DNA from 3 places in the Anoxybacillus sp. ST70 genome. Region 3 is predicted to be linked to each of the others. Evidence: riboswitches for the same ligand, from Rfam matches in the RefSeq annotation. Region 3 holds a riboswitch; each other region holds the start of a gene.

Region 1 (10,904 bases), on a different contig from region 3:
CGCTCGCACAGTTATGGGAAAATAGTCGCGTATATGGTACGAGTGTGACAATTGTTTCGTTCGATGGAGAAAAGTGGATGTTGGAATGTGAGTCAAATATTTCGCACCTTGAAGGTGAGATGATACGAGGATGAAAAAATGGTTTGTTCTTTTTGTATTCATTTTCCTTATTCACGGCTGTGTACAGCAAAATAAAGGAACGACGTTTGTTACGACAGTACAATACGTTGTTGATGGAGATACAGTCAAAGTAAAAAAAGATGGAGAGATGGTAACCGTTCGTCTGTTAAACATTGACACGCCCGAAACGTATCGCGAAAAACAGGCGTATGGTGAAGAAGCAAAACAAATGGCTAAAGACGTTCTTCTTCACAAAAAAGTGACGGTCGAATTAAGTGCGAAAGAACAACCGTATGATCGTTACGGTCGATTGCTTGCGTACATATGGTTGGAGGATGGAACTTTGTATCAAGAAAAAATTGTACAAGAAGGGCTTGCACGCGTTGCTTATGTGTTTGAACCGGATACAAAATATGCAAAAAGATTGTATAAAGCACAAGAGGAAGCAAAAAAAGAGAAAAAGCGCATTTGGAGTGTGGATGGATATGTCACAGAAGAAGGATTTAATATGAGTGTATGGTTAGATCAAGCTTCGTAAATATGAAAAGGGCTGGATGAAACAGCCCTTTTAATGTGCTAACATGGCTTGCATATCTTCTTCTACGTCACCGATAAGTTTGAGACCGAACATATCCTGTAGGACGAGTAACACACCTTCTGAAATGAAGTGTGGTGCTTTCGGTCCAATTCGAATGTCTTGAATGCCTAAACTAAACAATCCGAGTAAGATGGCAACCGCTTTTTGTTCAAACCACGAAAGGACGATGCTAACAGGCAGTTCATTCACTTCACAGCCAAACGCTTCTGCAAGCGCCATCGCAATTTTTACTGTTGAAATCGAGTTATTGCATTGTCCTAAGTCAATATATCGCGGAATGTTTGTACCAGGAACAACACCATAATCCACATCGTTAAAGCGGAATTTTCCACAAGATGTCGTTAAAATGACGGTGTTTTCTGGTAAAGATGTTGCTAATGAGCGATAATATTCACCACCTTTTCCAGGAGCATCACATCCTGCAATAACGAAAAAGCGTTGAATTTTTCCTTCCTTTACAGCTTGAATAATTTCAGGCGCAATTTGAATGACTGTTTCGTGATGGAAACCGGTCACTAATGTTTCTTCTGATTCGATATTTGCTTCTGGAAGTTGTAATGCTTTTTCAATTAACGGTGTGAAATCGTCATTTTCAATTTTTTGTACATGTTCTAATCCTGCCACATCGTATGAAAACATGCGATCAGCGTACGAACCTTTAATTGGCATGACACAGTTTGTTGTCGCTAAAATGGCGCCAGGAAACTTTTCAAATAAGCGACGTTGATCATACCATGCTTTTCCGACATTTCCTTTTAGATGTTTGTATTTTTTTAATTGTGGGTAACCGTGTGCTGGAAGCATTTCTGAGTGTGTATAAATATTAATTCCTTTTCCTTCCGTTTGCTTTAATAGCTGTTCGAGAGCAAATAAATTATGTCCTGTTACAAGAATACATTTTCCTTCAATTTTATTTTGTGTGACTCGGACGGGCTGAGGAATGCCAAGCCGTTCCGTATGTGCCCGATCAAGTAGTTCCATGACTCGAATGGCAGCTCTACCAACTTTCATTGCCATATCTAAATGCTCTTGTACGTTAAAGTTAGAATTTGTTAACGTCATATATAACGCTTCGTGTGTTGTTGTGTCGACGAATGGATCTGTGTATCCGAGTTGATGAGCATGCGTGCGATATGCTGCAATTCCTTTTAACGCAAACACAATAGTATCTTGCAAGCTTGCAATCGTTTCATCCTTCCCGCAAACGCCGACAACTGTACATCCCCCTGTTGGTGTTTGTTCACATTGATGACAAAACATCATAACCCCTCCTCTTCTTATTAACACTTTAACAATAGGGGAAAATATGTGTGACGTAAGTGATACATATCACACTTCTATACAAAAATGTGAACGAAAATTGACAATGTTCTATATTGAATAATGAGAAAAAATGTATTAAAATGAAAGAAAATTAAATGAATCACACTACTAGGGGTGCCGGATGGCGATGGCTGAGAGGAAAACGCGTAATCAGTTTTCCAACCCTTTGAACCTGATCTGGTTTGTACCAGCGGAGGGAAGTAGGCTATGTTTTGGCAATGTAAACTAGTCGATTCTTTCCGACTAGTTTTTATTTTTTATAGGGGGAATGAACGATGAATGTTGGACAATGGTTAACGCGCGTTAGAAAGGAGTCACCGCTTGTACATAATATGACAAATGTGGTGGTGACCAATTTTGTTGCTAACGGTTTACTTGCGATAGGTGCATCTCCTGTCATGGCGTATGCCAAAGAAGAAGTAGCTGATATGGTGCGCTTGGCACGTGCGCTTGTATTGAATATCGGCACATTAAATGAAACAGACGTAGAAGCGATGTTGATTGCTGGAAAAGCGGCAAATGAAGCAAACATTCCTGTTGTTTTTGATCCCGTTGGGGCGGGAGCGACAGCGTATCGCACGGAAACAGCAAGACGTATATTGAATGAAGTAAACATTTCTATTTTGCGCGGAAATGCATCAGAAATCGCAAGCGTTGCTGGAGAACAAGTACGTACAAAAGGGGTAGATGCAGGGGACGTTCAAGGTGATCTCATGCACGTCGCAAAAAAAGTAGCACGTATGTTTCACTGTGTAGTCGTTGTAACTGGGGAAAATGATATAGTGACAGATGGAGAACACGTAACGATCGTTTCAAACGGCGATGCGATGTTGACGAAAGTAACGGGAACAGGTTGCTTATTAAGTGCGGTATTAGGCGCATTTGCTAGTGTAGGAGAAAACATCGTAGAATCATCCGTCGCTGCGCTCGCTTATTACGGTATAGCGGCTGAAAAAGCAGCCAAACAAACGCAAGCACCTGGTTCTTTTCAGCTTGCATTTCTGAATGCTTTATACGAAACGAGCGCAGAAGAAGTAGATGAATACGCACACATTCGAGGGGAATAAAATGATGAAGCAAAAACTATCTTTATATTTTGTGATGGGGAGTGTCGATTGTACGAAAGATCCACTCGCTGTGCTTGATGAAGCGATCGAAGGTGGCATTACGATGTTTCAGTTTCGGGAAAAAGGAAAAGGGGCACTTACAGGAGTTGAAAAATATCGCTTAGCTGAGAAATTGTTTGAGCGATGTCTTGCTCACAACATTCCTTTTATTGTAAATGATGATGTTGATTTAGCGCTTACCTTACAGGCAGATGGGGTTCATGTCGGACAAGAAGACGAGGCAGCTGAACGTGTTCGTGATCGAATAGGGGATCGCTATTTAGGGGTATCTGTGCACAACTTGAATGAAGTGAAACAAGCGCTTTCTGCTCGTGCCGATTATGTTGGATTAGGTCCAATTTTCCCAACTGTTTCAAAAGAAGATGCAAAACAAGCATGTGGATTGGCAATGATTAAGCACATTCGCGCGCATGAAAAGCACGTTCCGCTTGTGGCAATCGGTGGGATTACACACCAAACAGCAAAACAAGTCATTGAAGCGGGAGCAGATGGAATCGCTGTCATTTCGGCCATTTGCCGTGCCGAACAAATTCGGGAACAAACAAAGCAGCTATATGAGATGGTGATGGATGCAAAACAAAAAGGCGGCAGTTAATGTCGTCTTTTTTATTACTAAATGTTTATATTTTTGATGCAGGATTTTCTTTATATGTGTCGAAAGAGAAAAACGAACAGATGAAAGAGGGAGATGGGAAAAATGGAACATATCGTATTGTCATATAAAGAACGAGTCGCAACAATTGAATTGAATCGTCCGGATGCGTTGAACGCTTTAAACGAACAAATGTTAGCAGAGTTGCTACAAGCGTTAAAAGAAGTGGAAAAAAGCGAGGCAGATATTGTCGTCATTCGTGGACGAGGAAAGGGATTTTGTGCAGGGGGAGACATTAAAACGATGTTGCAATCAACGAATGAGCATTCATTCATAGAAGTAATGGAAACGATTAAACATATTGCTCTCACACTATATCAATTGCCGAAACTAACGATCAGTTACGTGCATGGCGCTGCTGCAGGATTAGGACTTAGCTTAGCGCTCGCTTGCGATCATGTTATTGCAAACGAACAAGCACGTGTTGCAATGAATTTTATCGGCATTGGATTAATCCCAGATGGCGGTGGCCATTTCTTTTTAAAACGGAAAATTGGAGAAGTAAAATCAAAACAAGTAATATGGGAAGGAAAAGTGATGAGTGCACAAGAGGCATATGAAGTGGGACTCATTGATGGAATTGGCGATGAACAGACGATTCAACAAAAAGTGAATGAATGGTTGGCTAAACCGATTGTTGCGATGATTGCAACGAAGCAGTTGTATGCTCATTTAAGCGAAGAACAATTGTTGAAAACGTTGCAAATGGAGACAGCATATCAAGCAGAAATGCGAAAAACAGAAGATCATGCGGAAGGCATTCGTGCCTTTTTAGAAAAGCGTCGTCCGCATTTTCGTGGAAAATAAAAAGTTTGCAAAACTTTCATCTTTAACTAGCCTTTTCGACTTTGTGACGTGTATAAATAAAATATAAAAACATAACGAAAAGGGCGACGGAAGATGAAAGTAGTAGTTATTGATGATTATAGACCAACATTAGAAATGATTGAAGCAATGCTTGAACATATTGAAAATATTTCAATTTATCCGTTTGAGGATGCAGATGAAGCATACGCATATATTTTATCGCAACATGTAGATGTCATTTTAATGGATATTTGTATGCCGAAAACAGACGGTATTGAATGGTGTCGGCGCTTTAAACAACATGAGCAATTACAACACGTTCCTGTATTAATGGTCACCGGTTACGATGAGGAACAAAAATTAGAAGAAGCGTTTGCAGCCGGGGCATTTGACTACATTCGCAAGCCGTTTACCATGGTTGAACTGATTGCTCGTGTTCAATTGGCGTATCGCCAAAAAGAAACGATGGATCAACTGAAACGAACGAACGAAGCATATATGGAAAGTTATCGACATATGTGGGCGATGCAAAAAAAGATGAACGAAGATTTACACTTAGCTCGACTCGTTCAAGAAGGTTTGCTCCCTGAACGAATGAATAATGAACATATTCATTTTGTTGGGACGTATATTCCGTCCTCACAACTGTCTGGCGATTTGTATTTTTGGCAGCAAGTTCGCCCCCATATGTATGCTTTTATCGTAATTGATGTCATGGGGCATGGCGTTGCATCTGCGCTCGTTGCTATGTCGATTCGTTCGCTATTACACGGATTAATGACGAAAGTGACTGAACCGCTTGCGGTTGTGCATGAATTAAATCGACATGCTTTTCAATTGTTTGGAAAGGAAACGAAATATTATTTTACAGCTTTTTACGGAACGATTGATGTGAAAACAAAAGTGATAGAATATGTGAATGCAGGACATCCTTCGGGAATATTCATGACCGATCAAAAAATGAAGTTTTTAAAAGAAGGAGGCATTCCAATCGGTATTGTACCAAATGCCCCATATAAAAAAGGGACGATTTCTTTTCAACATGAAGCGTACCTTATTCTCTACACAGATGGGCTAATAGAAGTGTTAGGTGAAGAATGTGCGAATCAACTTGCACATACAATGCAAATGGCTCATTCGTTTGATCAAATGATAGAGAAGATCAATGAACAAGCACAATATGCGAAAGGAAATGACGATATTACGTTTGTTTCCATTCATGTAAAATAGCGATCTGTGAACAGATCGCTATTTTACGTCTACCATTTGATCCAATTGACAAATCGATAATATATGCTTAATAGGTGCTGAAACACCGGTCATTTCAATTCGCATTCGATCTTTTAATGGATACAGCCAGCTAATAAGCAACCGAACACCAGAGCTATCAATAAACCGAACAGCAGATAAGTCAATTTGTAAAAGAGATGTATCCCACGACTGTGATTGAATCATTTCTTCCATGATACGCGATGTTTCAAAGTTAATATCTTGCTGAAAAGAGACAACGATTTTGTCATGATATGTTACAATGTCAATCATATTTCTCCCCCTTTTTTCGTGCAATCATAACGATTGCACGCTTTCCTTTTTCGTCAAATGAAAAATGCGAGGCGAGTTGTTGAATGAGAAAAAGTCCGCGTCCCCCTTCTTGTTGTGTGAAATGAGGAGGGAGGGTGTTTAGTTGTTTTTCCCATTCAAACCCATCACCTTGATCGATTACTTCAATGACGACCGTTTCATCTGACCAACTGATATATACGTCTGCATCTTTTTTTGTAGAGTGACGAATAACATTTGAAACAAGCTCCCATAATACGAGTTGTACTGTATATTTTTGCATGTCGTCTAGCTGGATACAACGATCTAATTGCTCGAGCATCGCTGAGATCATCGTGCTATAATTTGTTTCATTTAGTTGAGCTTGAATCATTGTTTCTTAACTGAATAAAAAGTTGTTGAATATATGGATGTTTATAATCCCCTTGATGCTCGAGGCGGTACAATTGACTCCATAAAGAATTATACGTTGAACGAAACGAAATAGGGATATGTTCTCCAAATGAACGTTGTAAATGCATGAGACGAAACTTTGCATAATTTCGTGATGGTACGTCGTTTGGAAGAAGTCCCATATCGATTCGTACAAGTTGCTCATTTGCTTCGTGAAGTAATGTTTCTGCCATTTCATCTATATGCGCAAACGTTCGTTGCTCGTATTTCAGCCGTGGGTGTTTCATCGTCATCTTTCCTCCGTTTAACCATTACGAATTAAATTTTTCTGTCAACTCTTGATTTAAGTCGTTTAACTGTTCGGCCATTTCAGCAATTTGAGATGCGGCTGATGAAATTTCATCAAACATTTGATGAAACTGTGTAATAAGTGAAGTAAACTGATCAATTTTTTTACTTGTCGATTTCACATCGGTAACGGACTGATCAAAAATATGAACAATGCTTTCATTTGCTTGCCGGAATGCGCGCGTTTCCTCGACAATTTGTTGAAACGCATGTTCAAACTTTCGAATCGTTTGTTGTACGACATCAATATGATTTTGAATGTAATCAAGCGATTGCTCGGTTTGTGCCGCGAGCTTTCGTACTTCATTTGCGACGACCGCAAATCCTTTTCCGTGTTCACCAGCACGCGCTGCTTCAATATTTGCATTTAACGATAAAATGTTTGTTTGATTTGAAATGCTACGAATCGCATTGACGATTTCCCCGATTTTCCGCGAGCTATCTGTTAGCTCATTCGTCAACGACTTTGTTCCTTCAATTAGTTTCGCGACACCATCTAATTTTGTTAACGTTTGCTTCACATCTTCTTTTCCTTTTTCCACCCGTTCAGTCATTTGTACGGACTGATGTTGGATGTTTGTCACCTCATGTAACATATCTTGCACGTTTTTTTGTACTTCAAAAATGGAAGCAGTCGTTTCTTCTGCGCTTGACGCAAGTGTTGTAGATGATTCTGTTAACCGATGTTGTAACTCTGCAATTTCGTTTAATTTCATCATCGAAGACGTATACGCCTCAATATATGTTTCAATAGCGATTTGCATATCCAATGAACAAAGTTTAGCGAACGAACGATATACGTTCGTTGCTTCTGTTGGAGGCAACTCTTCCATTAATATGCGGAGCACTTCATTTTGAATAATGGTATAAGCGCCTAAATACCATTCTGGGAATAATCCGATGCGGTTATGAACGTTGCCGATTACTTTTCGACGAATCACGTACTGTTCGCCAATTTCTCCAGATACCATATCCATTAAATAAGCGCGCAATGTTTGTTTTAAGCGATCGATCGTTGAATGATTGTCAATAATGTTTCTTAAATGCGGCATCTGTCCAACTTGATCGTAAAACGCATTGACAATTCGTTCGACATGTTTAGCAAAAAGTGGGCGAATCGAAGCGAGTTGTTGTACATCTTCTTCTGTCAGCCCGACGAAAGTGACTTGCTGTTTTCGATCGCTTGAAAGAAGTTGGCGATAATATGTTGTTACATGTGAAGGTGTAGAAAGATGAAGAGTCGCATCTTCTTTTTCTTTTTGATGCTTTTTTCGAAACAGTTGAATCGCTCCCGCTTCATTAAAAAGGGTGTGAAATGGACATTTTGACATCGTATTCCCTCCATTATTTATTAAAAATCCCCTAGAATATTATATCATGTGCAACAAAAATAAGAAGGAAAATTTTTATGTTATTTCCGAGGGAAGCGCAAAAAATGACAAAGTTTTCCCTTCTTGTCGAATGAAAAAGAATGAAGTAGAATGTATATTTGTGAACAATATGAATTGCGGAGAGAGAAGCGATGAGCAAAAAAATTTTATATTTATTTTTCGTTTTAATTGGGGCTACCGTCGTTATTTTTGCGAATATGAAACATAATATTTATACGTTCATGTAAAATAGGTATTTCCATTAGTACATGTATCCCCCTTCGTACATACGCTAGAAGTGTAACAAACTTTAATGCGAAAGGGGTATGAAATATGCATTGTCGTCCGAATATGATGCCGCCGATCGTTCATCCAACAAAATGTTGTACACAACATCAAATGCAAACAACGATTGTGCCGCACATTCATCCGTCACATACGACGTATGTGAACCATCATGTGTTCCAGCATCAGCATTATTTTCCGCATACACAATCTGTTGTAAACGATGTATCACACCAACATGTTGTTTGTCCAGGGCCTGGTCCGTTCCCACGACCATTTTAACCGAAGGCAATTCGCCTTCGGTTTTTTGTCGAAAAAAAGACGAAGTTTGTGAAAATGAAAAATTGACAACGACTGCTTTTTTTGAAAGAATAGGTGTAGACATGGATAATTGAGGTGAGCAAACGTGCTTTCGGATCGCATCAACTTAACAGCAAAAGACATTCTCGAAAAAGAGTTTAAAATAAGCATGCGTGGATATAATCAAGATGAAGTGGATCGCTTTCTCGATTTAATTATTAAAGACTATGAAACATTTCATCAAATGATTGAACAATTACAACAAGAAAATACACGCCTAAAAAGCCAATTGCAGGAGGCGCAAAAACGTCAGCCATCTCAATCAGGAACGACGAACTTCGATATTTTACAACGTCTTTCTAATTTGGAAAAACATGTTTTTGGCAGTAAACTTTACGAATGAATATTCCAACTTTTTCTATTGATTTGGCTCATCGTTTCGGATATACTATCATATGCTTACATGAATCATGTTCGGGTAATCGCTGCGATGCGTATGCGTCGTAGAGGAAAGTCCATGCTCGCACGGTGCTGAGATGCCCGTAGTGTTCGTGCCTAGCGAATACATAAGCTAGGGCAGTCTGGCAATAAGCTGGGCTGACGGCAGGGAAAGAGCCTACGTCCGCAACGGATATGGCTCGATTACCTTTAAAGTGCCACAGTGACGTAGTCTTGCTGGAAACGGCAAGAGTGGAACGCGGTAAACCCCACGAGCGAGAAACCCAAATAATGGTAGGGGCACCTTCTCGAAGGAAATGAACGGAGAGAAGGACAGGCATAAGCCTGTAGATAGATGATTACCGCCGAAGTACGAGGCGCAAGCCGTTTGCAGTACGACGGAACAGAACATGGCTTACAGAACATGGTTCATGGCATGACTCTCCTGCATCACGCTAGGGGAGTTTTTGTTTTTTGGGGGAAATATGAGGGGAGAGTCTGATGTGAACAAAAAGTTGTCATCTTTGTTTGAAACAGATACATTTTTATCTATCGCTCATACGATTATTCAAGAAGCAGATGAAGGAATGATTGTCACGGATGGGCAAGGGCGTATTTTATTAGCGAATCCGGCGTTTGAAACAGTGACGGGTTATACACAAGAAGAGGTGTTAGGAAAAAAACCGAACATTCTCCGTTCCGGTTTACATGATCGGAAGTTTTATGAAAACATGTGGGAGACGTTGCGCAATCATGGAGTTTGGAAAGGAGAAATTTGGAATAAACGAAAAAACGGCGAACTGTTTGTTGAATGGCTAACGATTAAAGCAGTCTATGACGCTACGGGAGTTCCGACGCATTATGTTGCGATTTTTTCAGATGTGACGCAACATAAACGAACGATGGAGCAATTAGCACGGTTATCCAATTATGATTTATTAACAAACGTTCCAAATCGCCAATTATTTATGAAACGTCTGCAACATTTACTTGATGTAGTTCGGCGTTACAATCAGCAATTAGCCATTTTGCTTTTCGATTTAGATCGATTTAAGTATATTAATGATGAACTCGGTCATTATAGCGGAGACATCCTATTAAAAAAAGTGGCTAATCGTTTAAAAAAGTTATTGCGCACGAAAGATACGCTTGCACGCATTGGTGGGGACGAATTTGTCGTCATTTTGCCTAAACTAAAAGATGGGCAAGAAGCAATAACAATAGCAGAACAAATGATTGAGGCACTTCAAGTTCCATTTATGCTGAATGGAAAAGACGTATACATTTCAGCAAGCATTGGGATCAGTATATACCCAAACGATGGAGATGATGGAGAGACGTTGTTACGTCGAGCGGATCGTGCAATGCAAAAAGCGAAAGAAAGCGGACGAAATCGCTTTGAGTTATATACCGCTAAATTGGATTATCAAAGCGAAGTTGTGACGTTAGAAAATTATTTACGAAAAGCGTTGGAACGAAATGAGTTATTCATTTGTTATCAGCCGATCGTGAATATGAAGACGAAAAAAATTGAAGCGCTTGAGGCATTAATGCGTTGGGAACAACCAAACATCGGATTCGTT
Region 2 (10,904 bases), on a different contig from region 3:
ATTATGCCGATTCATTTATTAAAAAATAAGACGTTTGTTGTGCTCAATAGTGTCGGCTTTTTTATGTCTGTTGGTATGTTTGGAGCGATTATGTTCGTGCCGCTCTTTATGCAAGGCATTATCGGGATGAGTCCGTCAGAATCGGGAACGATGATGTTTCCAATGATGTTTGCCCTTATTATCGCAAGCATGATCGGTGGACGGCTTGTGCAAAAAATTGGCGTACGTCCGCAAGTCATTGGTGGAATGGTGCTTGTAGCGCTTGGCTTTTTCTTATTGTCAACGATGGATGTCCATACAAATAAATGGACGGCGATGTCATTTATGGCGACGCTCGGTTTTGGGCTAGGATTCGTCAATCCAGTCATTACGCTTGCGTTGCAAGAAGTATTTCCAAAATCGCAGCTTGGCATCGTGACATCATCGAGCCAGTTTTTCCGTCAAATCGGTGGGACGTTTGGGGCAACATTGTTAGGGGCAATTATGAACCATCGTTCGAAAGATTTATTGGAAGCGAAGTTTCTTCCGTTATTACAACAATTACCGGAACAAGCGCATGCGATGATGGACTCGTTTAAACAACTCGTTGAATCGAATCCGCAAAGCGTATATTCGGTCATTTTAAATCCAGAGACGTTGAAAAAAATCCCTGAACAAATGCAACAAATGTTTGTGCCTGTATTAAAACAAACCCTTGTGGATGCGTTAAGCGATGTGTTTTTGTACGGATTGATTTTTGTTGGCATCGGCTTTATTTTTGCGATGTTTATCGGTCGCATTACCATTTCAAATCGAACGAATAAAATGAATGAAATGGAATAAATTATAAGTATAAAATAGACAACGATAAGGAATCGTTGTCTAATTTTGTTCGTATTTAAACCGTTTGCACAACAAAAACGAAATTTTTTATGAAAAAGTGCAACTTCCTCTTTCAACAAAGCGGTTTGTATATTAACATGAAAGAGTAAACAATATTGAAAGCGATTTATGTTGAATGAATCGAGGAGGATTTGACGTGAAAAAAGCTTGGTGGAAAGAAGCGGTTGCATATCAAATATATCCAAGAAGCTTTATGGATTCAAATGGAGACGGCATCGGTGATTTACAAGGGATTATCCAAAAGCTTGACTATTTAAAAGACCTTGGAATCGATGTCATATGGATTTGCCCGATTTATAAATCGCCAAACGCAGATAACGGCTATGACATTAGTGACTATCAAGACATTATGGAGCAGTTTGGCACGATGGAAGATTTCGATCAATTGCTTGAAGAAATTCATAAGCGCGACATGAAAGTCATTTTAGATCTCGTCATTAACCATACGAGCGATGAGCATCCGTGGTTTATTGAATCGCGCTCATCACGGGACAATCCGAAACGCGATTGGTACATTTGGCGCGATGGAAAAAACGGCAAAGAGCCAAACAACTGGGAAAGTATTTTTGGCGGTTCTGCTTGGGAATATGACGAGACGACGGACCAATATTATTTGCACGTGTTTGCGACGAAGCAGCCCGATTTAAACTGGGAAAATGAAGATGTTCGTCGCGCGCTATATGATATGATCAACTGGTGGCTTGACAAAGGAATTGATGGCTTCCGTGTCGATGCGATTTCACACATTAAGAAAAAAGAAGGTCTTCCTGATTTACCGAATCCAAAAGGTCTTGATTACGTTCCTTCGTTTGATGGACATATGAATCAAGAAGGAATTATGGAGTATCTTCGTGAACTCAAAGCGCAAACGTTTGCGCGTTACGACATTATGACGGTTGGCGAAGCAAACGGAGTGACTGTAGAGGAAGCGGAAGATTGGGTCGGTGAAGAAAACGGTATTTTTAATATGATTTTTCAGTTCGAGCATCTCGGACTTTGGCAAAAAGGAACAGATGGCGGTGTCGATGTTCGGAAATTAAAACGTGTATTAACGAAATGGCAAAAAGGGTTAGAAGGCATTGGATGGAATGCGCTATTTCTTGAAAACCATGACCAACCGCGTTCGGTGTCGACGTGGGGAAATGATGAGCAATATCTTGTTGAAAGTGCAAAAGCGTTAGGAGCACTATATTTCCTTATGCAAGGGACGCCGTTTATTTATCAAGGACAAGAAATTGGTATGACGAACGTACAGTTTGAAACAATTGATGAATATGACGATGTCGCTATTAAAAATTATTATCGCATTGAGCGCGCCAAAGGCCGTTCTCATGAAGAAGTGATGCGCTGGATTTGGAAAAATGGCCGCGACAATTCGCGCACACCGATGCAATGGTCCGATGAAAAAAATGCCGGCTTTACGACAGGAACGCCTTGGATTGGTGTGAATGAAAACTATAAGCAAATTAACGTTCAAAAGCAGCTAAATGATCCAAATTCTGTTTTAAACTTTTATAAACGTATGATTCAACTTCGTAAACAACATGACGTATTCGTTTATGGAACATATGATTTAATATTAGAAAACCATAAAGCAATTTATGCGTATACGCGCACATTAGGTGATGAAAAAGCAGTCGTCATCGTGAACTTAACAGACCGAAAAACGATGTATCGCTATGACTCGTTAAAATTGAATAGTGAACAACTTGTGTTAACAAACTATGATGTCAAACAACATAAACATGTGACACGTTTTACATTGCGCCCATACGAAGCGCGCGTATATGTCATGAAATGATGATGAAATCCCCTTTTCCGATATGGAAGAGGGGATTTCACATTTTTTTCGTAATCATTTCATACTTTTCACATCTCTTTTTTGTACATTCATGGCAAGCACATCTTTTTAAACGGAGGGATTTTTGTGAAAAAAACGCGCCATTTACATTTATGGATCGGGCTCATTTGTTCTGTATTTTTACTTTTAGAAGCGGTCACAGGGTTGTTGTTAACAGAGCGCTGGTTAATGGGAATGAGCGGTCATTCGCATGATAATCATGAACATGCGCATGGAGATGGCCATGGACATGCGAAGTTAAACATGATTGATGCGGTGAAAAAAGCAAGCGAGTCTGGAGCGTTTTCAATGGACGAAGTTGGTGTTGTGATGAATCATGGGATGTATATGGTAAGGTTAAACGATAAAGATGGAACGTTAGTGACGATTGCACCAGATGGTACAGTTGTAAAAAAAGAAGTGAATACATTCGCATCGTTTGTACGTGCCATTCATGTTGGGAAACTTGGGATTTGGAACCGTCTCATGATCGATGTGGCTGCGATTGCGATTATCATTTTAACGGTCACAGGGATTTATTTATCTGTGAAAATTTTGCGGGCGCAAACGAAGGCGAAACGAAGAAACATAGCTGCATAAACGAAAAAGCACTTCGCAACAACCGTTGGTGCGAAGCGCTTTTTAACTAATTCGTTTCGTAGGTGTTTGTTGAATTTTCCCTGTTCCGTTGCAAAACGAACATGTTTTATAAAGCGACAAACAAATTTTCATTTTCTTTTTTCCAAAGCACTTTGGACAAATCGTTTTTAATGCCATATCGATCACCTCACAAAAGTAAGCGTTTTCAATTATAGTATACCCCGTTTTTATGCCATGTGTGCACAACAATTTTGTCCATTTTTAAACAGGTTGGCGTGCGCCAACCTGTTTTATTTGCGTGAATGTACTTCGTAAATCGCAAACTTCAAATAATCCCCTTCATCGGCGGCAAGCAGTTTCGGATGATCATATCCTGCGCCACTCCAATGAATTTGACGTAAAATTTTCTTTGCATCAAACGCTGCTTCTGCGACCATCGCTTGGAACATATCAGGATGCACATGATACGAACAACTCGCTGTTACGAAAAAGCCGCCGTCTTTGACGAGTTTTAAGCCGTTTAAATTAATATCCTTATAGCCGGCAAGCGCTTTTGGTACCGCATGAGCGGACTTAGCAAACGCTGGAGGATCAATAATGACGACATCCCATTTTTCCCCCTTTTGTACACATTCTCTTAAATAATCAAACGCGTTCGCAACGACGAAATCCACGTTTGTAAATCCGTTTAGCTCAGCGTTTCTTTTTGCCGTTTCAATCGCATGTTCAGAAATGTCGACAGCGGTCACATGTTTTGCTCCGTATAAGCAGGCGTTTAACATAAATGAGCCTGTATGCGTAAAACAATCGAGCACAGTCGATTCGCTTGTAATGAGCGGCTTGATCGCGGCGCGATTTTGGCGCTGATCGAAGAAAAACCCTGTTTTTTGCCCGTTTTCAATGTCGACAATATATTTGACGCCATTTTCTTCAATTTGTACGTTCGTATCGCACGTGCCGTACCAAAATCCTTTTTCTTGTTTCAGCCCTTCTAATTCACGCACGTGGACGTCGTTGCGCAAATAAATGGCTTTCGGTTGAAAGACGTCGAGAAGCGCTTGTAAAATCCATTCTTTTCTTTTCTCCATGCCGAGCGATAAAATTTGCACAACGAGCACATCTTCGTATTTATCGACAATGAGCCCAGGTAAAAAATCCGCTTCTCCATAAATGGCGCGACATGAACGAACGCCCGGAATCATGCGCTCACGATGCGCCCACGCTTGCCGAATGCGATTCATAAAAAATTGAGCATTTAATTCATCATTTGGATTTTGCGTTAACACGCGCACGATCATTTGTGATTTCGGGTTAATGTACCCTTTCGCTAAAAAATGACGTTGATGGTTATATACGTTGACGAAATCACCTGGCTCAACGTCTCCCTCAATATAGTCAACTTCGCTTTGAAACACCCACGGATGTCCAAGCTCAAGCCGCTTTTTTCTTTTTCGTTTTAAAAATACATTCGCCATACATTCCACTCCTGAACTATATATTCGCTACTTTAGCATACAGGAAGAACACGATGTGCGCAAATAATGGAGAAAAATATTTGACAAAACAATGAAATATGCTAATATTAGTGACAAAGTGAATGATGCAAATGCATTCCACTAGGGGGGCCTTTAGATAGGCTGAGATCAAAGTGTGCCTTTGAGACCCTTAGAACCTGATCTGGATCATACCAGCGTAGGGAAGTGGAGACGGTGCGAAGTGTGTCTATATGCCAATTTCCATCGTTTACAAAACCACTTTCTTTGCGCAAAGAAAGTGGTTTTTTATTTTTTCATAAGGGGGAGAGGAGATGTTGTTTTCAGAACAGTTGCGCAAAGCTGTCGATCCGATTTGGGAAGCGAGTTTTCATCATCCGTTTGTCAAACAACTAGGAGAAGGGACGCTAGATTTACGTTGTTTTCGGTATTATGTATTACAAGATTCATATTATTTGACACACTTCGCGAAAGTGCAAGCGCTTGGCGGGGCGATGGCTGACGATTTACAAACGACTGCAAGCATGGCGAATCATGCGCAAAATACGTATGAAGCTGAGCTTCGTTTACATGAAACGTTTATGAAAGAGCTCGGCATTACAGAAGAAGAAAAGGCATCATTTGTTCCTGCACCAACCGCGTATGCATACACGTCACATATGTATCGGGCAGCGTTTGCAGGACACTTCGGTGATGTATTAGCGGCCATTTTACCGTGCTATTGGTTATATTACGAAATTGGCGAGAGATTAAAGCATTGTAAGCCGAATCATCCGATTTATGCGAAATGGATTGAAGCGTACGGCTCCGATTGGTTTAGACAGCTTGTCGAACAACAAATTGCGCGCTTAAATGACATAGCGAAAACAGTAAGTGAAAAAGATTTAGAGCGAATGAAGCAACACTTTTGGATCAGCAGTCAGTATGAATATTTATTTTGGGATATGGCGTACAAATTAGAACGTTGGCCAATGGAAGAGGAGGATGTTTATGCAAACGAAAGGGCTTAAATTAACAGACGTATTAACGACCGTTGTTGTAGCGATTGTGTTTGGGATTGTGTATAAAGTGTGGGGACCGCTTTACTATGCGGTGAAACCGCTTGGACTTCATCTCGATCAACTCATTTATGGCATGTGGTTTATTGCTGCGACAGTGGCATATTTGTTGATTCGTAAGCCAGGAGTGGCGTTGCTTGCGGAAGTCGCTGCTGCCTCAGGGGAGTTTTTAGCTGGATCTGAGTGGGGACTAGAAGTGTTATTTTACGGTTTTGTGCAAGGATTGCTGGCTGAGCTTGTTTTCGCTGCTTTCCGTTATAAACGTTTCGACGTGGCGGTTGTGTCGCTTGCTGCCGTCGGTTCAACAATCGCTTCATTAGTGCTTGATTTTTACAAAGGATATATTGATCAATTAGCGTGGTGGAATTTAACATTATTTATCGGTGCGCGTTTCGTTGGAGCGATCATCATTGCTGGGGTATTTGCCTATTCGCTTGTCAAAGCGCTCGAAGCGACAGGTGTGACGCAACTGTTGCGCCCGACGACAAAAGAAGATTACGACTCGCTTGATCAATAGAAGGTGACATCGTTGATACACATTGAGCAATTGCGCTTAAAGTTTCCGGGGGCGGAAAAACGGTTATTTACCGATGTATCGCTTTCGATTAAAAAAGGAGAAAAAGTGTTGCTTTTAGGTCCATCAGGGTGTGGAAAATCGACGTTATTACAAGTGATGGCAGGCATTATTCCGCGCTCGATCGATGTGCCGATGAAAGCAAAAGCGCTTCACATTCCAAAGCAAGTCGGCTATGTGTTTCAAGATCCGGATGCGCAGTTTTGCATGCCGTACGTCGATGAAGAAATTGCGTTTGTTCTTGAGAATCTCGGTGTGCCACGTGCGGAGATGAAAGAAAAAATCGAGCGTGTTCTTCAACGCATGCACCTTCGTCTTCCGCACGTTCACGTGCCGATTCAAACGTTATCGGGAGGAATGAAGCAGCGGTTAGCGATTGCCTCTGTCTTGGCGCTTGACCCGCATGTGTTATTTTTAGATGAGCCGACAGCGCTTCTCGATGAAGAAGGAACAAAAGCCGTATGGGAAACGTTAAAAGAAGTAGCGGACGACCGAACAGTTGTTATCGTTGAGCATAAAATTGATCATATTCTCGATTTTGTTGAGCGCATCATTTTGTTTAACGCATGTGGTGAAATCATTGCTGATGGCCCAACGGACCATATATTTTCGACGTATCGTTCGTTTATTGCCGAACAAGGCATTTGGTATCCACAAGTGTGGGAGACGTATGAAAAGCCAAAAACAGCGCAGCAGCCGTATCATGAGTCAGACGTGCTTTTACATGTACAGTCGCTCCGCGGTTTTCGACAAAAAGAAGAAAAAATCGCAGTCGATGATGTCGTCATTCGTGCAGGTGAATGGATTGCGATTACAGGGGAAAATGGCGCAGGAAAAAGTACGTTGCTGCAAAGCTTCATGAAGTTAATTCGAACAGAAGGCGATATGTATTGGCAAGGAGAGCTAGTAAAAAATGATGGGGTATTATACGATCACATCGCTTTTGTATTTCAAAACCCAGAGTTTCAATTTGTTACAAATCGTGTAGATGATGAGCTCGCTTATTGTTTACGTCTTGAACAACGCCTGGAATATGAAATAGAAGAGGAAGTAGAGAGGTTGCTTAGGCGTTTTCATTTAAGTGCGCAACGGCATTTGCATCCGTACCAATTGTCGATGGGACAAAAGCGGCGGTTAAGTGTTGCCGCTTCAGTGACGGATCGCCATCGCATATTGCTTCTTGATGAACCGACGTTCGGGCAAGATGCAAAAAATACGTTTGCGTTGCTCGAATGGCTTGAAGCGTATCGGCAACAAGGAAAGGCGATTGTCATGGTGACGCACGATGAGCGCATCGTGTCTCAATTTGCGACGAGACGATGGGTCATTGAAAAAGGAAAGCTTGTCGCCGATGAAACGATCGTGCCGCGGACGGTTGTGCGAGGTGGGATATGGTGAGATGGAGCATCGAACATAAAGAGACATGGTTGCACCAAACGAACCCAACCGTAAAATTATTGTTATTTTTGCCGATGTTTATCGTTATTGTTTTTGTCCATAACCCGAACGTGCTCATCAATTGGACGATCGGCTTTACGGCGTTATTTATGTTGTTTAGCGGTTATCGAATAAAGCATATGCTTTTGTTTTTCGTTCCGTTTTTCTTCATTTTCATTTCTACGTCGTCTTCCATGATTTTATTTGGAAAGGGAGAGACGACGTGGTTTCGCTTCGGTCTTATTCATGTGACGGAAGAAAGCTTTTATCGCGGCGTTCATCTCGGATTTCGTACGCTTTTGTTTGCGATTTTCGGGTTAATGTTTGCGCTTACGACAAAGCCGGTGTTTTTATTTTATTCACTGATGCAACAAGCGAAATTGAAACCAAAATATGCGTATAGTTTTTTAGCAGCCATACGTTTATTGCCAATGATGGTAGAAGAGTTTCAAACGGTGCACCAAGCATTAAAAGTACGTCGAGCCGCCAAAGCGAAAGGGTTTCGCGGGAAGCTTGAACTGATGAAACGATACGCGATTCCGCTTTTATCACAAAGCATTCGCCGCGCTCAACGCATTGCCGTAGCGATGGAAGCGAAAGGATTTACAAATGAACGAGCGAGAACGTTTTATTATGAACTGACGCTCGGAAAATATGACGTCTATTTATTCGTTGTCATATGCGTCATTGTTGCGGTCGGATATTACGCTGCTCATGCGTTTCCATACGTTGCGATTAAGGATGTGCGTTAAGATGAAAGAGCTTCATCTCATCTCGACGGGAAAGCAGTCCATTGAAACGTTTGTTCATATTTCGTCGTTCGTACATGCATATGCTGACTTTATTCATATTCGTGAAAAACATCGTTCGGCAAAAGAGATTGGGATAATTGTGGAACAGTTGCTTGAAGCAAATGTCCCAGCACAAAAAATAGTCATTAATGATCGGGTGGACGTCGCTGTCGTTTATGGCGTTGGCGGCGTTCAGCTCGCCCATCATAGCTTGCCTCCCAAACAAATAAAAGGGAAGTTTCCTTTTTTGCGCGTCGGTTGCTCCGTGCACACGTTTGAAGAAGCGAAACGGGCGGAAAAAGAAGGAGCGGACTACGTCATTTTCGGACATATATACGAAACGAATTGTAAAGAAGGACGAAAGCCGCGCGGGCTTTCATCGTTGCGTCAGTTGATAAGTCACGTACGCATTCCTGTCGTGGCCATTGGAGGCGTTAAACCTTTCCATGTTCGTGATGTGTTCATGACGGGAGTGAAAGGAATTGCCGTTATGTCGACGGTGTTTGAGGCGGATGATCCGCTACATATGGTTCAACGATATAGGAAACAAATGGGGGCGAATACATGGACGTTTTAATTGTTGGGGGAGGCATTATCGGCAGTAGCATCGCTTTTGAGTTAGCGAAAAGAGGAGCATCAGTCGTTGTCATTGAACGGGGAGAGTTAGCGCAAGAAGCATCATCGGCAGCAGCTGGGATGCTCGGTGCGCATTCTGAGTTTTCGACAGACCACCCGCTCATTCCGCTTGCTTTGGCGAGCCAAGCGGCATTTCCAGCCGTTATTGCCGAATTGCGAGAATTGACAAATATTGAAGTCGAGTGGAATGAAGCAGGAATGTTAAAGTTGGCGACAACGATGGAAGAGTACGAAAAATTAACGGAACATTATGAATTTTGGGGGCGCATACAACCACAGCACGTCCGCTGGTTAACACCGAAAGAAGTGGCGGACATGGAACGAAATGTACGAAATGAATATGGTGCGATGTACACGATTGATCAACAAGTGAACGCGAAACAACTATCAGTCGCTTTTGCTCATGGAGCAATGGCGAAAGGAGCCCGTGTTTTACCGTATACGGAAGTGTACGATTTTATTTTCGAACGGGAACGTGTTGTAGGAGTGAAAACGACGAGCGGAACGTTATATGCTGAACGTATCGTCATCGCGTGTGGTGCATGGACGCCAATGTTAGCTGAAAAGTTGCGGTTATCGCTACATATGTATCCGGTCAAAGGAGAATGTGTTTCGGTTACGACAGAAACACCGCTTTTACAAACGACTGTATTTGCGAAAAACGGCTGTTATATTGTGCCGAAAGCGAACAATCGCTTGATCATCGGGGCTAGCGCCATCGCGCATTCGTTTGCCAAAACGGTGCAAACATGTAGCGTACAACATTTGCTAGCGCGTGCGATGCAAATCGTTCCGGCTATCGCTCATTCCACATTTGAAAAAGTGTGGGCAGGCATTCGGCCGCAAACAAAAGATGGCATGCCTTATATCGGAGCGCATCCACAATATGAGAACGTATTCGTTGTAACAGGGCATTATCGAAACGGCATTTTGTTAAGCGCCATCACAGGAACAATTGTAAGCGATATGCTTGAAAGAAAAGATGTGCCATTTGATATGATGCCGTTTTCGCTAACAAGAAAGGGGGAGGGGAATGCGTTGCATCATTAACGGTGAGATGATTGACTTGCCAGCTCACATTCGTACTGTCGCTCAACTGTTACAACATTTTCGCATTCATGAAAAGATCGCGATCGTTGAAATCAATGCGAACATTATTATGAAAGAGAAATATGAGCATACAGCCATCGCTGACGGTGATCGCATTGAAATCGTTCATTTTGTAGGGGGAGGATAATATGTTACAAATCGGTCCGTATACATTTCAATCTCGTTTATTGCTTGGGACAGGGAAATTTCCGAACATCGATATTCAAAAAGAAGCGGTTGAAGCGTCGGGAGCAGAAATTTTAACGTTTGCGGTGCGACGAATGAACATTTTTGCACCCGATCAACCGAATTTTTTAGAAAAAATAAATATAACAAAATATAAACTGCTACCGAATACAGCCGGGGCGAAAACAGCGGAAGAAGCGGTGCGCATCGCCCGTTTAGCAAAAGCTTCTGGGCTTTGTGATATGGTGAAAGTAGAAGTGATTGGGTGCGATCAAACGTTATTACCTGATCCGATCGAGACGTTGAAAGCAACAGAAA
Region 3 (10,885 bases):
ATAGCGGTTTTATGTATGCAAGTGTCGCTAGCTATCTTTGTCAAGCGTGGCGACGGTTAAAGGTGGAACTCGTGAAATGGCCGCCATTTTCAGTCGTTGTTCCACTAGCTGCAGCGATTTATTTAAATTTTTTTACCCATCATTATTGGTTTGATGTTCGTTGGTGGTTAATCGGACTTGTTATGCTCGTTTTTTGGTCGTCATCCGTCACATACGAGGTGAATGGAACGCGTTATCGCATGCCGCTTGTGCTTTCATTTTTTCTCATCGGGTTTTTTATTTGGATTGCGGAAAATATTGCTACGTTCTTTGGCGCTTGGCAATACCCGAACCAAGCGAAGGCTTGGAGTATCGTTCACTTAGGAAAAGTAAGTTCATGGTTTTTATTAGTCATTGTCAGCTTTCTCATCGTTGCGACGTTAAAGCAGATGAAAGAAAAAAATCCACAGACGACGATTGCGGCGGTTAGGACGCAATAGAATATATGATTTTAGCGAACAGCAATCGTCACTGTTCGCTCATCTTTTTGATCCGATATTCTTCAATCACTGAACGGACGATATGAGAAGAGCTCCATTCACCGAAGGAAAGATAGGTGATTGGATATTTCTTCGAGAAAAGAATGGATTGAATTTGTTTTTGTTGTGCATCTTGTTCATACAAATCAATAATTTTTCCCTGAAGTTCTTGTAAATAGTTAAGCTTTCGTTGTAAAGCAGTTCGTCCGTCTTTTATATAACCAGCGTGAGCACAAAATATTTCGTTAAAATCGTACGTTAACACTTTTCTTAATGATTCAATCAATGTAGGGACGCTTTCTTCGCGCAAAACGACTTTTGTTTTTTCTAGACAGTACAAATCCCCTGTAAAAAGTTGTCCTGTTTCGCGATTAAGAAATGCGAGGTGATCGACCGCATGACCTGGTGTATGAATGACATCCCATGTCCCGTGGTGAGTAGAAAATGTTTTTCCAATCGGTTTGGCTTGGAAAGGGGGGCGTTTTCCCCAAAAAAACTTGCGATATATGGGATAATCTGCTTGTTTACGACAATAATCAATCATGAGCTCATTCATATAAATGGGCAGTTGTCGTTCGCTTTGTAAACATGCTGCACAACCTGTATGGTCTTCATGAAAATGAGTAATGACAACTTGGTCAATTTGTAATTGGTTGAAAAACTGTGTAAATTCTCGTGCTAACGATTGTGCTCCGGTGTCAATCAATACACCATCAATCGAGAAACAATGAACGGTTAAGCGAACTCCTTGAAATGTTAGAGTACCTTTGGCAACGTGGACATCGCCAACCGTTTCTTGTTCAAATTTTTTCTTTAGTAACATCCCCACTCCCCCTTAATTCCATTATACTATACAAAAATGAATAGTCATTCATTATTTTTGGTTTTATGAAAATCATCGTTTTTGTGCTTCATTCATAAAAAATGAGCTGCCCTAAAGCAACTCATCATATGACTAAAATACTTTTGATCTTGTCAAAAAACGTACTCCTTCGGATCCTTCAAGTGAAAACATGCCACCCCGGCCAGGCACAACATCAATAATAAGTTGTGTATGTTTCCAATATTCATATTGAGCAGCATGCATATAAAATGGACATCCTCCAATTTCGCCAAGCAATACATCTGAGTCACCGATCATAAACTCTCCTTGCGGGTAACACATCGGTGAACTTCCGTCGCAACATCCACCTGATTGATGAAACATCAGTGGACCATATTTCGCTTTTAGCTTTTCAATAAGTTGTAGGGCTGCTTCGGTCGCTATGACTTTCGGTTGCATGTGTCCCATCCTTTCAAAAAGGCAGCGCTTTCGAGACGCTGCCTTGACGATTAAAAAAATCCAAGTTTTTTCGGTGAGTAGCTAACAAGTAAGTTTTTCGTTTGTTGATAATGTTCGAGCATCATTTTGTGCGTTTCACGTCCGATTCCTGACATTTTATATCCACCAAATGCCGCATGCGCAGGATATGCGTGATAACAATTTGTCCATACACGTCCAGCTTGAATGCCACGTCCAAAGCGATACGCTGTATTAATATCGCGCGTCCATACTCCAGCACCTAGTCCGTATAATGTGTCATTTGCGATCGCTAACGCTTCATCTTTATCTTTAAATGTGGTGACAGATACAACCGGACCGAAAATTTCTTCTTGGAAGATACGCATACGATTATGCCCTTTAAAGACGGTTGGTTTGACATAATAACCACCTTGTAAGTCTCCTTCTAACATATTGCGCTCGCCGCCGATTAGAAGTTCAGCCCCTTCTTGTTTACCGATGTCGATGTATGACAAAATTTTTTCTAGCTGTTCAGATGAGGCTTGAGCGCCAATCATCGTACTCGTATCGAGCGGATTTCCTTGTTTAATTTGCTTCACTCGTTCTAAAGCCCGTTCCATAAACACATCGTAAATCGATTCTTCGATTAACGCGCGTGAAGGGCATGTACAAACTTCCCCTTGATTTAATGCAAACATCGTAAAACCTTCCAATGCTTTATCGAAAAATTCGTCATCTTTCGCAACAACGTCAGCGAAGAAAATGTTTGGTGATTTTCCGCCGAGTTCAAGCGTAACCGGAATTAAATTTTGAGATGCATATTGCATAATTAAACGTCCGGTTGTCGTTTCGCCAGTAAAGGCAACTTTTGCAATTCGTGGGTTAGAAGCGAGCGGTTTGCCAGCTTCAAGACCAAATCCGTTGACGACGTTGATAACACCTTTTGGTAATAAGTCTTGAATTAACTCGATTAGCACAAGAATCGATGTTGGAGTTTGTTCTGCTGGCTTTAATACGACGCAGTTACCAGCAGCTAAAGCAGGTGCGAGTTTCCACGCTGCCATTAAAATTGGGAAGTTCCAAGGGATAATTTGTCCGACAACTCCAAGCGGCTCTTTGAAATGATAAGCGACGGTATCATCGTCAAGCTCTGCAAGCGTGCCTTCTTCAGCGCGAATGCAACCCGCAAAATAGCGGAAATGATCAATTGCCAACGGAATGTCAGCGGCACGCGTTTCACGAATCGGTTTTCCGTTTTCCCATGTTTCTGCGACCGCAAGCATGTCTAAATTCTCTTCCATTCGGTCTGCGATTTTATTTAATAGGCGTGCACGTTCAGCGACAGATGTGCGTCCCCATGTTTCTTTCGCCGCATGAGCAGCATCGAGTGCTAATTCGATATCAGCTGCTTTCGAGCGAGGAACTTCGCAATATACTTGTCCAGTAACGGGCGAAATATTTTCAAAATATTCACCGTCAATGGGAGGTACCCATTCTCCACCGATGAAATTTTCGTATCTCTTTTTAAATGTAATGAGTGAGCCAGGTTGCCCAGGCTGAGCATAAATCATGTAAACTCCTCCTTTTGTATCCGTTTTCAAATGAAAATAAATGACCAAGTCTGATACACATCATATGTGTCGATTTAGTGAAATATGATCTACTACATCGTTTTTATTTCACTTATTTGATTGATTATCGGATTACAAGAAGTTCTTATATTTCGTTAGCTAAATAAAGAGGGGAGATTATCTAAAAAGGAATTGTAGAAGAACATAGTTTGAAGAATCGAATTGAAGTGAATAGACTTGTTAGAGATATTTTTTAAAAGATCGAATAAAATTTGTTTAATGATAGAATGGAGTAGGTAGAAAGTCAGCTTTGTTTATGTAAGAGCGAGAGAAGCTTCTCGCCCTTATTTATTTTTGCTTAAAATTATATATCTTCGTTTATTGAAAATATTTTATAGATTTCTGATATTTTTCCTTTGTCAATCAATATATATACAACATCATTTTCAAGCAATCGCGCATTTCCTTTCGGGGTAATAATTTTTTCATTCCGAATAATAGCTGTGATTAAGCAATCTTTAGGTAAAGGAAGTTGACTAATTGTCATTTTCGATAAATGAGCTTGTTTACTTCCAATATGAATTTCAACAATTTCTTTATCCGCTTTTGTCGTTGACATTAATTCAAGGGAATGAGCGACCTCCTTTTTTTCTCCATGCAATAATCCTAGATGCTTAGCTAACAAAGAAATGGTTGATCCTTGAATAAGAGCAGAAATAAGAACAATAAAGAAAACAATATTAAAAATCAGTTGGCTATTTTCAACATTTGCAATGAGAGGGTAAGTTGCCAAAACGATCGGGACAGCACCTTTTAGACCTGCCCAGGAAAGAAACAGTTTTTCCTTCATAGAAAAACGCATTTTTATTGTGCTTACCATTACGCTAATTGGTCTTGCTACAATGATAAGAAAGATCGCAAGAACAATGCCTTCCCACGCTACCTCTACTAACTCATTCGGAAAAACAAGTAATCCAAGTAAAATGAACATAAATATTTGCATCATCCATGCTAATCCTTCATTAAAACGAAAAACAGAATGACGATAAACGATTTGGGAATTACCGACAAAAACAGCCATGATATATACAGCAAGGAATCCACTACCTTTCATTAAAGCGGCAGTGCTATAGGAGAGTACTGCAAATGATAGAGATAGGATGGGATATAATCCAGACGAATCCAGATGAATTTTGTTCATACACCAAATGGTTAATTTCCCTATTCCAAGTCCAATTAAGATGCCTGAAATAATTTGCCAAAAAAACCCCAATAAAGTATGAAGTATAGATATTTCAGGATTTTGGACGAACGTAATTAAAGAAAGAGTTAAAATAACAGCCATAGGGTCATTCATTCCTGATTCTGCCTCTAGTGTTGCAGAGAGACGACGGTTTACATATACGCTCCCTAATGTAGCGAAAATGGCTGCTGCATCAGTAGAAGACACGATGGCTCCCAGTAGTAGCCCCTCTGCCCATGAAATATTTAAAATATATTTTGCAAAGGCACCGACACAAATAGCTGTAATAAGTACCCCGAATGTCGCAAGAGAGGAGGATGGAACGATCACTTTTTTTAATGTATTCCATTTTGTGTTCATGCCACCCTCAAACAAAATAACAATCAATGCAAAAATGCCGAATATTTGAGTTAGGAAGGCGTTGTCGAAGTATATAAATTTCGATAAAATCATTCCAACCAGTATGTAGAAAACGAGGGACGGTACTCCTAACCACGAAGAAAACTTTGTCGTTAATACACCTATAATCAAAAGGAGTCCTAACAAAAAAATGATAAAATCGGTCAATATGTTTTTCTCTCCTCTCTAAATATTTATGAAATATACTGCTCGTAATAAAATTAAGATAAAAAAAGAAAACTGTCAAATAAGATGCAAGTTGAGCGATAATGCTCAACTTGCATCTTAATCTGTATATAATGTTTTTCCTTGTTCGACAAACTGTTTTGCCTTCTCCTTCATTCCTTCGTGCTGTAAAGTTTTTTGCAGTTGGTGCGAAATATTCATTGAACAAAATTTTGGACCGCACATCGAACAAAAATGAGCGAGTTTTGCTCCTTCAGCCGGTAACGTCTCATCATGATACTCACGCGCACGTTCAGGGTCCAAAGACAAGTTGAATTGATCATGCCATCGGAACTCGAACCGTGCTTTTGACAAGGCGTCGTCCCTTTTTTGTGCACTAGGATGCCCTTTTGCTAAATCGGCAGCATGAGCAGCGATTTTATAAGCGATAACACCTTGACGGACATCGTCTTTATTTGGCAATCCGAGATGTTCTTTCGGAGTAACATAACAAAGCATCGCCGTTCCGTACCATCCGATGATTGCTGCACCGATGGCTGAGGTGATATGGTCATAACCTGGTGCAATGTCGGTAGTTATTGGACCTAATGTATAAAAAGGTGCCCCGTGACAAATTTCCATTTGTTTTTCGACATTTTCTTTAATTTTATGCATCGGAATATGTCCCGGACCTTCAATCATGACTTGAACATCATGCTCCCAAGCAATTTTTGTCAATTCTCCAAGTGTTTGTAGCTCGGCAAGTTGAGCTTCGTCGTTTGCATCCGCAATAGAACCAGGGCGCAATCCGTCTCCAAGTGAAATAGCGATATCGTAAGTTTTTAAAATCTCGCAAATCTCCTCAAAATGAGTGTATAAAAAGTTTTCTTCGTGATGTGCTAAACACCATTGTGCCATAATCGAACCACCGCGAGAAACGATCCCTGTCGTTCGATTAATTGTTAATGGGATGTAACGAAGTAGTACGCCGGCATGAATAGTGAAGTAGTCTACACCTTGTTCTGCTTGTTCGATCAATGTTTCACGAAAAATGTCCCACGATAAATGTTCGACGACACCGCCGACTTTTTCTAATGCTTGATAAATAGGGACGGTACCGATCGGAACAGGAGAGTTGCGAATAATATATTCTCGTGTCTCGTGTATATGTTTTCCTGTTGATAAATCCATGACAGTATCAGCTCCCCAGCGAATCGCCCAAAGCATCTTTTCAACTTCTTCTTCTAAGGAAGATGTGACAGCTGAATTTCCGATATTTGCGTTAATTTTCACATGGAATTTACTTCCTATAATCATCGGTTCACTTTCAGGGTGGTTAATATTAGCTGGGATAATTGCTCTTCCTGCCGCAACTTCTTGACGAACAAATTCGGGATCCATTTGTTCACGAATTGCGACAAACTCCATTTCAGGTGTAATGATCCCCCGTTTTGCATAGTGCATTTGTGTAACCGTTCTTCCTCTTTTGGCGCGCATCGGTTTGCGTCGAAAAGGTAAGTTCGCATTAGGAAACCTTCCTTCATACTTTTCGACATCACCGCGTTCGACTATCCATTTTTCTCTTAATGTTGGCAATCCTTTATGAATATTCGGTTCAAAAAGTGGATCGGTATACGGGCCGCTTGTGTCATAGACGCGGATCGGTTCATTTTCTACTATCGCTGTTTCTGTCTTTGTTGGCGACAGTTGGATTTCTCGCATTGGAACACAAATATCTTTTTGACTTCCTTGCACATACACCTTTTTACTTGAGGGAAATAGCATGTTGGAAAATAAATCGTTCATTCTTATTCGCTCCTTTTCATTTTTTATTAGGAGCGATGCCAATGCGTAAAAAAAATCAGGTTCTGCAAAAAGAACCTGATTTTGTCCGCAAATAGTACAAGTCAATTACACTCGCACCATCTACTTCCCTACGCTGGCATCACCCAGATCAGGTTCAAAGGGTCAAAGAACTTTTGCGCGTTCTTCTCTCAGTCCAAGCTATTGGACACCCCTAGTAGATGTAAAATTATGAACTTTAAAAATAATTTAGCATATGATAAAAATATTGTAAAGTATATATATTCGAAAATATACTTGATGGTGTTCGTATTTTAGAAGTAGCGGTAATGGAGGCATTGAAGGAGAGGAGATAAGAAAAATGGAAAACGTACTTTCCAACCGAGCCGTGTTGATGTGGCGAATGTATGAAGTCATTCGTTTATTTATTTTTCTTCTCTTATACGTGATTGTTCATTTTTTCGTTCCTATGTGGGTTGTTTTGGGGCTCGTCTGCTTATGGATTGCTGATGCGATTTTGTTTGTTTTTTTCGTTCCGCGCTGGAAATGGGAGCGGTGGCGATATATGATTCGTGATCGAGAAATTGAACTCGAGCACGGGGTATGGATTCGAAAGCGTACGCTTATTCCAATTCCTCGCATTCAACATGTTGATGTAAAGCAAGGTCCGTTAGCACGAAGGAAAAAACTTGCTTCACTTTACATTTATACAGCGGCAACTGCGCACGAAATTCCATTTCTTGATGAGCAAGAAGCAGAGAAGTTGCGTTACTACATTTCCTCTTTAGTGAAGGAAGATGAAAATGATGCATGAAAAGAAACGGTTGCATCCGATTGCGATTGTTATTTATATAGTTAAGCGGTTGAAGCAAGGACCGTTTTTGGCGCTTGCTTTGCTTCTAGCAATAAAAAAGAAAACAGGTGATCCTTTCGTTGATTGGCTGCCTTTGTTTTTATTTCTTTTTTACGCTATGTTCGCTGGGTATATGTCGTGGCAGCGATTTACATATCGTTTACAAGAAAATGACATGTATATTGAACAAGGGATATTTGTAAAACAGAAACGGTATATTCCATTTGAACGTATTCAAGGTATTTCATATTCGTCAGGGGTGTTTCAGCGGCTTGTAGGTGTTGTACAAGTACATATTGAAACAGCTGGCAGGCAAATAGATGAACCAGAAGTAATACTTTCAGCGGTTTCCATAGAAGAAGCAAAGCAAATAGAGCGAGTGGTGCATCACCAAAAACGAGAAAATATATGTATAGAAATAGAAGATAAGGCGGCTACCATATTTACACTTCGTTTTCGTGACGCTTTGTTTTTATCGACCACAAGTGGTGGTGCTTTTGGAGTCATTGCAGCGATTGGCGCATTTCTTTCCGATTTTAATGATTTCATCCCGTTTGAACGGCTAAACATATTTTTTCGCGCTGACGATACAGCTTCTACACTTGTCTTGTTGTTTATCGTTCTTATGATTGCTTACGTATTGTCTGTGATCGGTCATCTTTTTCGCTATATGAATTTTACAGTTGTCAAACAAAACAAAACGATAACGATAACAACAGGATTGCTGCAAAAAAAGAGCATTTCTACATCGATTGAGCGCGTTCAAGCCATTGGAGTGAAGGAAAGTCCGATTCGGCACTTGTTTGGCTACGTTTCCGTTCACCTTATTCATGCCGGAGGGGCACTTGATGATGGAAGACATGGAAGTCTCGTGTTGTTTCCGCTTGTTCGTAAAAATGAAGTTGCTTCTCTTGTTGCGACGTGCTTTCCTGAATATCGTTTGCACGATTCGTTCCGATTGTTATGTACACGTGTCCGTTGGCGCTATATGTTGAGGTCGCTCTATACGGTTATGCTCATTCCGGTCATCACAATCGTATTTTTTCAGCGATTTGAAACGCTCCTTCTCCTTGTGCCCGCAGTATATGTCGGCTATCGAAGCTATAAACGAGCGGGAGTAACGATTAAGAGTGAGCAGCTAGCATTGAGAAGTGGATGGCTGACGATAAAAACGGTATATATGTTAAAACATCGTATTCAGTCATTAACGATCTCGCAAACTCGTATGCAACAACGACTCGGATTATGTACAGTACGTGCGACTGTCATGCCGGGCATACGCACAAAAGTTGTTGATGTGGACGAACATGAGGCACAAGCAATATACGAATGGTTTTTGAGAAATAAGGAATAAGTTTGGCACTTCACCAAAAGTTGTAGTTATTAAATAAAGACGATTGTGATAGAAACTAAACACTTTGTTTTACTTTTTATACTACATTGCTTTATTTGCTATGTTGCTATCAAGTTTAAATTTAAAAAGTACATCTTTAGGTGATGAACCATAAGTTTCAAAGTTTACTTTTTTCTTCCTCATCATTATAATTATGCAGTCGATGAGTAAAGGTGGAGGCTGAGTAAATGAAAATTACGTTAGCGCAATCAATTAATCTCCTTTCGTTTTTAAAAAGGCGAGTAGACGAGCTGCAAGCGGAGTTGTTGACGACTCACACGGTTACCGTTCCAAAAGGGGAGATGTATACACCGCCAGAACGGACGGTCGAGCAAGTACTTACAGAGATGGCCGAAATACAGAAAGATGTGCTTGTACTACAAGAACTGATCAACGAAACGAATATGCAACAGACTGTCGAATGGAAAGGGGAACGTATTTCTCTTATTCGCGCGATTGAAACAGCGAAAATGTTGCGGAGTCGAGTTCATTTGTATAAGCGACTAGGAGACACAAAACCACGCGAGTATTATGGTGGAAATGTGGTGATGGAAACTATTGCATTATTTAATCCGAGCGAATATAAACAAGCCGCAGAAATGTTGGCACGCCAAGTCGAAGTGCTGTCTAGTCGCATTGATAAAGTCAACTATACTGTGGAAATAGACGTTTCGCTTGCGAGCAAATATTTAGAGGCATAAGCAGCTTTAAGGGCATTTTGCAAAGTGCCCTTATGGGTGCTTAGGCACCAACGAGAGAGATGAGGAAATGATCACCATTCTTCAAAGTCCTTTTTAGTCTAAGAGCGGGATGCGAACGGAGAACGGAGAACGAGTAACGATGTAACGTTTTACGAGTAACGAACGGGTAAATAGATTTTGGTTTTCTGTTTTCTTTCGATCATTCTTCTCTCTCTCTCTCGTCATTGTATATATGCATTCGATCATTAGGAAAAAACGGCATACAATGAGTTATTTTGGTTTTCCTATAACTTCTCCGTTATTTCCTGCAACACTTCTCCAATTTTGCGACCATGTATAAGCAAATCCGCCCAATCATCTAACGGTGTCGGTTCCATGTTCACAATCACTAATTTGGCCCCGCTTCGTTTTGCGATGACAGGAAGTTCGTTAGCTGGTGACACTTGTAAAGAAGAGCCGAGCACAATCCATAAGTCTGCTCGTTCGGCTGCTGTCCATGCTTGTTCAAACGCATCATACGGTAACGATTCCCCGAATAAAACAACGGAAGGGCGCAAAAAGCCGCCGCATGTGCACGTAAACTGTTCCTCTACATACTGTTTTGCGTCGTATGTTTGCCTGCAACGCGAGCAATGCACCGTTTGCAACGTTCCGTGTAATTCAATGACATTTGTACTGCCTGCTTGTTGGTGAAAGCCGTCGACATTTTGCGTGATGATTTGATGAAGAAGCCCCCGCTTTTGCCAATCGGCCAAAATCATATGCCCGACATGTGGCTTACATTTAAGCAACGTACGAATACGATATTGATAAAATGCAATAAACTCGTCTCGGTTATGTTGCATCGCATACGTACTTGCTAATTGTTGTGGATTTTTCGTGCGCCAAAGCCCTGATTTTGCCGAACGAAAATCGGGAAGCCCGCTTTCTGTAGACATTCCTGCTCCAGTAAATACG

The links. Region 3 has a riboswitch for thiamine pyrophosphate ahead of thiC (phosphomethylpyrimidine synthase ThiC). Riboswitches for the same ligand answer to the same signal wherever they lie in the genome.
Region 1: it holds a riboswitch for thiamine pyrophosphate, as region 3 does, so the genes downstream of both, thiM (hydroxyethylthiazole kinase) here and thiC (phosphomethylpyrimidine synthase ThiC) in region 3, are expected to answer to the same signal.
Region 2: it holds a riboswitch for thiamine pyrophosphate, as region 3 does, so the genes downstream of both, tenA (thiaminase II) here and thiC (phosphomethylpyrimidine synthase ThiC) in region 3, are expected to answer to the same signal.

Annotation. Positions count from the first base shown of each region.
Region 1 covers NZ_JAHZOF010000006.1:56,237-67,140, reverse strand. The annotation lists gene K1I43_RS09580 (histidine phosphatase family protein) at 1-134, shown strand, start outside; gene K1I43_RS09575 (thermonuclease family protein) at 131-658, shown strand; gene hcp (hydroxylamine reductase) at 689-1,978, opposite strand; TPP riboswitch at 2,142-2,257, shown strand; gene thiM (hydroxyethylthiazole kinase) at 2,317-3,108, shown strand; gene thiE (thiamine phosphate synthase) at 3,110-3,763, shown strand; gene K1I43_RS09555 (enoyl-CoA hydratase) at 3,866-4,627, shown strand; gene K1I43_RS09550 (fused response regulator/phosphatase) at 4,721-5,857, shown strand; gene K1I43_RS09545 (STAS domain-containing protein) at 5,876-6,169, opposite strand; gene K1I43_RS09540 (ATP-binding protein) at 6,162-6,560, opposite strand; gene K1I43_RS09535 (hypothetical protein) at 6,538-6,873, opposite strand; gene K1I43_RS09530 (globin-coupled sensor protein) at 6,892-8,259, opposite strand; gene K1I43_RS09525 (CotD family spore coat protein) at 8,632-8,865, shown strand; gene gpsB (cell division regulator GpsB) at 8,990-9,286, shown strand; RNA gene rnpB (RNase P RNA component class B) at 9,354-9,744, shown strand; gene K1I43_RS09510 (putative bifunctional diguanylate cyclase/phosphodiesterase) at 9,825-10,904, shown strand, end outside.
Region 2 covers NZ_JAHZOF010000009.1:6,217-17,120, reverse strand. The annotation lists gene K1I43_RS11865 (MDR family MFS transporter) at 1-822, shown strand, start outside; gene K1I43_RS11860 (glycoside hydrolase family 13 protein) at 1,019-2,683, shown strand; gene K1I43_RS11855 (PepSY-associated TM helix domain-containing protein) at 2,810-3,322, shown strand; gene K1I43_RS11850 (class I SAM-dependent rRNA methyltransferase) at 3,613-4,797, opposite strand; TPP riboswitch at 4,931-5,038, shown strand; gene tenA (thiaminase II) at 5,130-5,825, shown strand; gene K1I43_RS11840 (ECF transporter S component) at 5,800-6,390, shown strand; gene K1I43_RS11835 (ABC transporter ATP-binding protein) at 6,394-7,845, shown strand; gene K1I43_RS11830 (energy-coupling factor transporter transmembrane component T family protein) at 7,842-8,636, shown strand; gene tenI (thiazole tautomerase TenI) at 8,638-9,252, shown strand; gene thiO (glycine oxidase ThiO) at 9,240-10,361, shown strand; gene thiS (sulfur carrier protein ThiS) at 10,345-10,548, shown strand; gene K1I43_RS11810 (thiazole synthase) at 10,550-10,904, shown strand, end outside.
Region 3 covers NZ_JAHZOF010000004.1:203,421-214,305, reverse strand. The annotation lists gene K1I43_RS08115 (DUF817 domain-containing protein) at 1-479, shown strand, start outside; gene K1I43_RS08110 (MBL fold metallo-hydrolase) at 508-1,341, opposite strand; gene K1I43_RS08105 (DUF779 domain-containing protein) at 1,474-1,800, opposite strand; gene adh (aldehyde dehydrogenase) at 1,851-3,371, opposite strand; gene K1I43_RS08095 (potassium/proton antiporter) at 3,736-5,181, opposite strand; gene thiC (phosphomethylpyrimidine synthase ThiC) at 5,299-6,984, opposite strand; TPP riboswitch at 7,093-7,207, opposite strand; gene K1I43_RS08085 (PH domain-containing protein) at 7,343-7,795, shown strand; gene K1I43_RS08080 (PH domain-containing protein) at 7,785-9,188, shown strand; gene K1I43_RS08075 (DIP1984 family protein) at 9,416-9,928, shown strand; gene K1I43_RS08070 (NAD-dependent deacylase) at 10,213-10,885, opposite strand, start outside.